2 regions of the Streptomyces sp. IBSBF 2435 genome follow, and region 2 is predicted to be linked to the other one. Evidence: riboswitches for the same ligand, from Rfam matches in the RefSeq annotation. Region 2 holds a riboswitch; the other holds the start of a gene.
What was found. A riboswitch is a leader RNA that binds a small molecule or an ion and turns the genes downstream of it on or off. The one in region 2 is predicted to bind glycine.

Region 1 (3,400 bases), on a different contig from region 2:
GGGTGCAGCGCGCCGAATTCGGGCCAGGTGACCGGCTCCATCTCGGTGGTCGCGTTGAGCTTCATCGTGCACGAGCCGAGCGGGATCATGCCGCGGTCCAGCGCGTAGTCGCGGTCGGCGAGCCGGCGCAGATAGCGCAGCATCCCGGTCTCGCTGCGGTGCAGGTGGAAGACCGGGTGGGTCAGATACGGCTCGGTACGCGCCAGGCCGGCGGGCAGCGCGTCCGGCGCGGCGCCGTCGAGCGCGTCGAGGTCGGTGCCGCCGTCCGCGCCGAAGGCGGCCAGGACGGCGGCCAGCTGGGCGCGGGTGGTGGTCTCGTCGCACGCGATGCCGACCAGGTCGGCGTCGGTCTGCCGCAGGTTGACCCCGGCGGCGCGGGCCGCGGCGACCACCTCGGCGGCCCGGCCCGGCACCCGGGCGGTGAGCGTGTCGAAGTAGCCGTCGTGCACGATCTCCACACCGGCCGCCCGCAGCCCCGCGTCCAGTACGGCCGCGTAGCGGTGGGCGCGGCGGGCGATCTGCGCCAGGCCCTCGGGGCCGTGGTAGACCGCGTACATCCCGGCCATCACGGCGAGCAGCACCTGGGCGGTGCAGATGTTGCTGGTGGCCTTCTCCCGGCGGATGTGCTGCTCGCGGGTCTGCAGCGCCAGCCGGTAGGCGGTGTCGCCGTCGGCGTCGACCGAGACGCCGACCAGGCGGCCGGGCAGGTTGCGGGCGTAGGCCTCGCGCACCGCCATGTATCCCGCGTGCGGTCCGCCGAAGCCCATGGGGACGCCGAAGCGCTGGGTGGTGCCGACCGCGATGTCCGCGCCGAGCGCGCCGGGCGAGGTGAGCAGGGTCAGCGCCAGCAGGTCGGCGGCCACCGTGACGACCGCGCCCAGGGCGTGCGCCTGCTCGATGACCGGCCGCAGGTCGCGGACGGCGCCGGAGGCACCCGGATACTGCAGCAGCACGCCGAAGACTCCGCGCTCGGCGATCTCGGCGGGGATGCCGTCGCCCAGGTCGGCCACCACGACCTCCACGCCGGCCGGCTCGGCGCGGGTCCCGATCACGGCGGTGGTCTGCGGGAAGGTGTCGGCATCGACCAGGAAGACGCCGCCCCTGACCTTGCCGACCCGCCGGGACAGCGCCATCGCCTCGGCCGCCGCGGTGCTCTCGTCCAGCAGCGAGGCACCGGAGGTGGGCAGTCCCGTGAGGTCGGCGACGACGGTCTGGAAATTGATCAGCGCTTCCAGCCGGCCCTGCGAGATCTCCGGCTGGTAGGGCGTGTACGCCGTGTACCAGGCGGGATTCTCCATGACGTTGCGCAGGATCACCGGCGGGGTGAAGGTGCCGTAGTAGCCCAGGCCGATCATCGGTGCCAGCACCTGGTTGCGGTCGGCGAGCGCCCGCAGTTCGGCCAGCACCTCGGCCTCGGTGCGGGCGGCGGGCAGTGCGAGGGCGGCGGCGCTCCTGATGCTGTCCGGTACGGCCGCCTCGGTCAGCTCGTCCAGCGAGCCGTAGCCCACCTGGGCGAGCATCTTTGCCCGGGCTGCGGCGTCCGGGCCGATGTGGCGGCGGGCGAAGGGCAGACCGGCTTCGAGTTCGGCGAGCGTGGTACGGGGTGCGATCGGATCGTTCATCTGCGGAGGCCTCCTGGTCTGCGACGACCTTCGGGGGTGCCCGGCTCGGCACCCGTACGGCCTCCCCCTCTGTCATCAGTACCTGAGAGCTTCGCCGTCCCCGCGGGGACGGCTTTCACCTTCGGTGAAGACCTGTCCCGCGAACGGCGCTCCCGGGGCGGGTCCTGCTTTCCAGAGTGACCTCGCCCCTGCGGTACGGATGCCTGAGAGATTCCGGGGAGGATTTGCTCCTTCGGCGCCTCCGAACCGCCGCTGCGGCACGCTTTCGGAGGACTCTCCCGCATGGGGTCTACGGCTGCATCCAGCCTACCAGCGCGTTCTGGACAGCGGCGGACCCGACATTCGGGTCGACATCACCCGCGATGTGGCTTTTGGTGGTAACCAACAGCTGTCGCCGTTGGTTGGAGGGACCGTGCAGACCGATATCGATCCGCGAAGCCTCATCGGCCGCCGCGCCTTCGACCGTGACGGTACGAGGATCGGCACCGTGGACGAGGTGTACCTCGACGACGCGACCGGTACACCGGAGTGGGCGGCCGTGCGGACCGGCCTTTTCACCCGCGACGCGTTCGTACCGCTGGAGCCGAGCGAACTGGTGGACGACGGCCTCCGGGTGCCGTACAAGAAGTCCCTGATCAGGGATGCTCCGGACTTCGGCGTCGGTCGGCATCTGTCACCCGAGCAGGAGTTGCAGCTCTACCACCACTACGGCATGGACGTGCCGACCGTCGCGGACCAGGACAAGGGGCCGCCGCCCGACTTCGGCGAACTCGCCGGCGGGGACCGGCGCCCGAAGGACAGCAGCTAGGGCCGGGCCCCGGCGGCGGCTACAGCCCCGCCGGGGCCTGGCGGCCGCTGAGCGGGAGCGGCTCGGTCCTGGACAGGGCGGGATCGTCCACGGCGAAGGTGCGCACCCGGCCCGGCACGGTGTCGGCGGGCACCTCGAAGCGGACCGTGACCCGGCCGACCCCGCTGCCCTGCACCCACCCGGCGCCGTACTCGGTGTGCTCGACGTCCTGGCCCGGCACCCAGCGGCTGGCCCGTTCCGGCTCCGGCGGCGGGGTGACGGGCAGCTCGGGCGGGGCGTCCTCGCCGGGATCGGCGCCGGAGTCCGAGTCGCGCAGATTCTGGGCCGCCTGGGCGAAAAGGTCCTCCTGGGTGAAGTCGGCGAGCCCGGACACACCGACGCCGAGCAGCCGCACCCCGCCGGTGGTGTCGACGGCCTCGGCGAGCCTGCGGGCGGTCTCCTTGACGACGGCGGGGTCGTCGGTGGGCGCCCGCAGCGTCTCGGAGCGGGTCAGGGTCGAGAAGTCGTACCGGCGGATCTTCACCACCACCGTCCGCCCGGAGCGGCCGGCGCCGCGCAGCCGCTGGGCGCAGCGGTCGGCGAGCCGGTCGATCTCGTACCGCACCCGGGCGCGGTCGTTGAGGTCGGTGTCGAAGGTGTCCTCGACGGAGATGGACTTCACATCGCGGTCGGCGACCACCGGCCGGTTGTCGAGCCCGGCTGCCATCGCGTGCAGCGAACTGCCGTGCGCCCTGCCCAGCAGCCTGACCAGCTCGGGTTCGCCCGCCTGTGCGATCTCGGCGACGGTGAGGATGCCGGCCCGCCGCAGATGCTCCGCGGTGGCCGGTCCCACGCCCCACAGGGTGCGTACCGGCAGCGGGTCGAGCAGCGCGCGCTCGGTGCCCGGCTCGACCACCACCAGGCCGTCCGGCTTGGCCTGCTCGGAGGCGATCTTGGCGAGCAGCTTGGAGCCGGCCAGGCCGACCGAGGC
Region 2 (3,400 bases):
TCAGCAGGGCGAACATCGCGGCGGCGTTGGCCTGCGCGCCCGAGTGCGGCTGCACGTTCGCGGCCTCGGCGCCGAAGAGCGCCTTGACACGGTCGATGGCCAGCTGCTCGATGACGTCGACATGCTCGCAGCCGCCGTAGTAGCGGCGACCGGGGTAGCCCTCGGCGTACTTGTTGGTCAGCACCGAGCCCTGGGCCTCGAGGACCGCGACCGGGGCGAAATTCTCCGAGGCGATCATTTCCAGCGTGGACTGCTGGCGGTGCAGCTCGGCGTCGATCTCGGCGGCGACCTCGGGGTCGAAGTCGTGCAGGGACTGGTTCAGCAGCGACATGGGATCTTCCTGGTGTACGGGTGGTGGCGGGGGCTCAGGCCGCGATGAAGGCGTCGTACTCGGCCGCGGTCAGCAGCTCCGCGCCGTCGTCCGAGACCTTCACCCTGAACAGCCAGCCTCCTTCGAACGGTGCGGTATTGACCAGCGACGGGTCATCGACGACATCCTGGTTGATCTCGGTGACCTCGCCGGACACCGGGGCGTACAGCTCGCTGACCGACTTGGTCGATTCCAGCTCGCCGCAGGTCTCGCCCGCGGTCACCGTCGCCCCCACCTCGGGGAGCTGGACGAAGACCACGTCACCGAGCGCGTCGGCGGCGTGCGAGGTGATGCCGACGGTCGAGGCGCCGTCCGCGGGGTCGGTGAGCCACTCGTGCTCCTTGCTGTAACGCAGCTGCTCAGGATTGATGCTCATGACGGAATTCTCCCGTATGCGAAGAGGTGATGACGAAGCCGACGCGGCAGGCTGTGGACAACCGGGCGCCTGTGGAAAAAGTCGGGGGGTTCAGCGCTCGCGCTGGTAGAAGGGCAGCGCCACGACGCGGTACGGCTCACGGCTGCCCCGGATGTCGACCGCGACCCCTTCCGTGCCCGGCGCGGCATGGTCCGCGTCCACGTACGCCATGGCGATGGGCACTCCGAGCGTCGGCGAGGGCGCGCCCGAGGTGACCTCGCCGATGAGGGCGCCGGACGCGTCCGTGACGGCGTAGCCGGCCCGCGGCACCCTGCGGCCCTCCGCGACCAGCCCCACGAGCTTGCGCGGCGGGACGTCCGCGGCCCTGGCCGCCGCCGCGGTCAGCGCCTCGCGGCCGACGAAGTCACTAGGCTTGTCGAACTTCACCACCCGCCCGAGACCCGCGTCGAAGGGCGTCACCTTCGCGGTCAGCTCGTGCCCGTACAGCGGCATCCCGGCCTCCAGGCGCAGGGTGTCGCGGCACGACAGCCCGCACGGCACGAGGCCGGCGTCCGCTCCGCCCGCAAGGAGCCCCTGCCACAGCCGCTCGGCATCGGCCGGCGCCACGAACAGCTCGAAGCCGTCCTCGCCTGTGTAGCCCGTCCTGGCGATCAGCGAGGACACGCCCGCCACGGTCCCGGGCAGCCCCGCGTAGTAGCGCAGCCCGGCCAGGTCGGCGTCGGTGAGCGCGGAGAGGATGCCGGGCGCGGCGGGACCCTGGATCGCCAGCAGGGAGTACGCGTCCCGGTCGTCGGTCACCTGCGCGTCGAAGTCCGCCGCGCGCAGCGCGACCGTGTCCAGCACCGTCTGGGCGTTGGAGGCGTTGGCGACGATCAGATAGCGCTGCTCGGCGAGCCGGTAGACGATCAGGTCGTCCAGGATGCCGCCGTCCGGAGCGCAGACCATCGTGTAGCGGGCCTTGCCGACCGCGAGCGCCGACAGATGGCCGACCAGGGCGTGGTCCAGCGCCTGCCCTGCCTGCGGCCCTGTCACGGTGATCTCTCCCATGTGCGACAGGTCGAAAAGGCCGGCCCTGTTGCGTACGGCCTGGTGCTCGTCGCGCTCGCTGCCGTACCGCAGCGGCATGTCCCAGCCGGCGAAGTCGGTCATGGTCGCGCCCAGCGCGCGGTGCACCGCGTCGAGGGCGGTACGGCGCGGCGAAGCGGCGGGCGGCGCGCTCAGCGGTTCGTTCGAGGGTTCGGTCATCGAGAGGGCTCCCAAAGGCGGCGGACAGGGGACACGGACTGCGGTCGGGGTGTTCACCCCGGCCTCCCCATCTGTCATCGGAACCTGAGAGGTTCACCGTGACCCCTGCGGGCCGCGGCTTGCACCTTGGGTGGGGCGGGACCGGTGACGGCCCGCCCGCTTTTCAGATCTGCCTCGCCCGCGCGGTATCTGTGCCTGAGAGATTCAAGGGAAGACTTGCTCCTTCGGCGCCCGGCCCCAGGTGGTGGGGCCGGAACTCTCCCGCGCGGCCTCCAACGGCCGGTATGCGTATTGTGCCGCCATCATTGCATGCCCGGGCGCCGGGGGCGCTCAGCCGCTACTGTTTCCGGGCAGGACACGGGCACCGACAGTGGCACAAGCGCGGACAAGGGTGGACATGGAGAATCCGGCACCTTACATATGGCCGGCGAACGAGCTCGAGGAAGTGCTGGCCGCGAGCCTCGGCAATCCCTCGGCGACCCCCCGGCTGCTGGAAGTCCTCGGCCGGTCGCACGTATGGGTGCCGCTGCCCAACGGCGGCGCGCCCGACTCCGTCGCCCTCGACCTGCCCACCCTGGAGCTCGGCGGCGCGCCCTATGTGCCGGTTTTCAGCTCCGAGCAGCAGTTCCGGCAGGCCGCGGAAGGCATGTCCTGCACTGTCGCACCGGTACGCGACTTCGCCCGCGGCCTGCCCCCGCTGATGGGTATCGCCGTCAATCCTGGCGGCGCCGTCGGAGTGCCGCTGCCGCCCGCCGCCGTCGCGGAATTGTGCCGCGCCGAGCGGATCGGGGCGTACGGCGAGCAGAGCCCTGGCGGCGCCAGGGTGCGGCTGTGGGAGCCGGCCCCCGACGAGGAGCCCGTGGACTTCCTGGCCGTCGCCGCCGCGGAATACGCCGTCAGCCCGATGGTGCTCAGCGCCCGCCGCGCCATGGCCGCGGTCGAGGAGGACCCGCCCGCCCTCTTCGTCGGCGTCGAACTGGACAGTTGGCAGGAACAGGACAGGGCCGCCGCCATGGACGCGCTCGGCCGCGCCCTGGGCGCGGCGCCGCTGCCGTGGCCGGTCCACCTCATCCTGCTCGACATCGCCCAGGACCCGGTGGGGGACTGGATGCTGGAGGCCGTGCGACCGTTCTACAGCCGGGACTGAGACCGCACCCGCGGTCAACTCCCTTACGCGGCCCGGCGCCTGCGTATACCCGCCGTATACGCGGCATTTAGCCGGCGCAGCTTGAGTCGGTCAGCGTTCCACCCGGAACAGTCGACCTGATTTGATGGCGGAACACCGAACGACGGGAAAGGGGCGGTCCGACGTGATCGCGGGCGCGCAAGGCGGCGCGGCGGCCGGCCATGTGGAGCAGATGCTGCTCCAGGTGGCGCCCGGCCGCTTCGACGCATACGAGAACCTGCTC

Region 1: another riboswitch for glycine. It lies ahead of gcvP (aminomethyl-transferring glycine dehydrogenase); the one in region 2 lies ahead of gcvT (glycine cleavage system aminomethyltransferase GcvT).

The regions. Positions count from the first base shown of each region.
Region 1 is NZ_JAJSYW010000031.1:9,187-12,586, reverse strand. It holds gene gcvP (aminomethyl-transferring glycine dehydrogenase) at 1-1,622, opposite strand, end outside; glycine riboswitch at 1,685-1,802, opposite strand; glycine riboswitch at 1,804-1,913, opposite strand; gene V7E46_RS08825 (PRC-barrel domain-containing protein) at 2,035-2,430, shown strand; gene V7E46_RS08820 (DNA polymerase IV) at 2,450-3,400, opposite strand, start outside.
Region 2 is NZ_JAJSYW010000012.1:30,545-33,944, forward strand. It holds gene glyA (serine hydroxymethyltransferase) at 1-331, opposite strand, end outside; gene gcvH (glycine cleavage system protein GcvH) at 366-746, opposite strand; gene gcvT (glycine cleavage system aminomethyltransferase GcvT) at 837-1,991, opposite strand; glycine riboswitch at 2,053-2,164, opposite strand; glycine riboswitch at 2,165-2,265, opposite strand; gene V7E46_RS04370 (enhanced serine sensitivity protein SseB) at 2,389-3,138, shown strand; gene V7E46_RS04375 (enhanced serine sensitivity protein SseB C-terminal domain-containing protein) at 3,263-3,400, shown strand, end outside.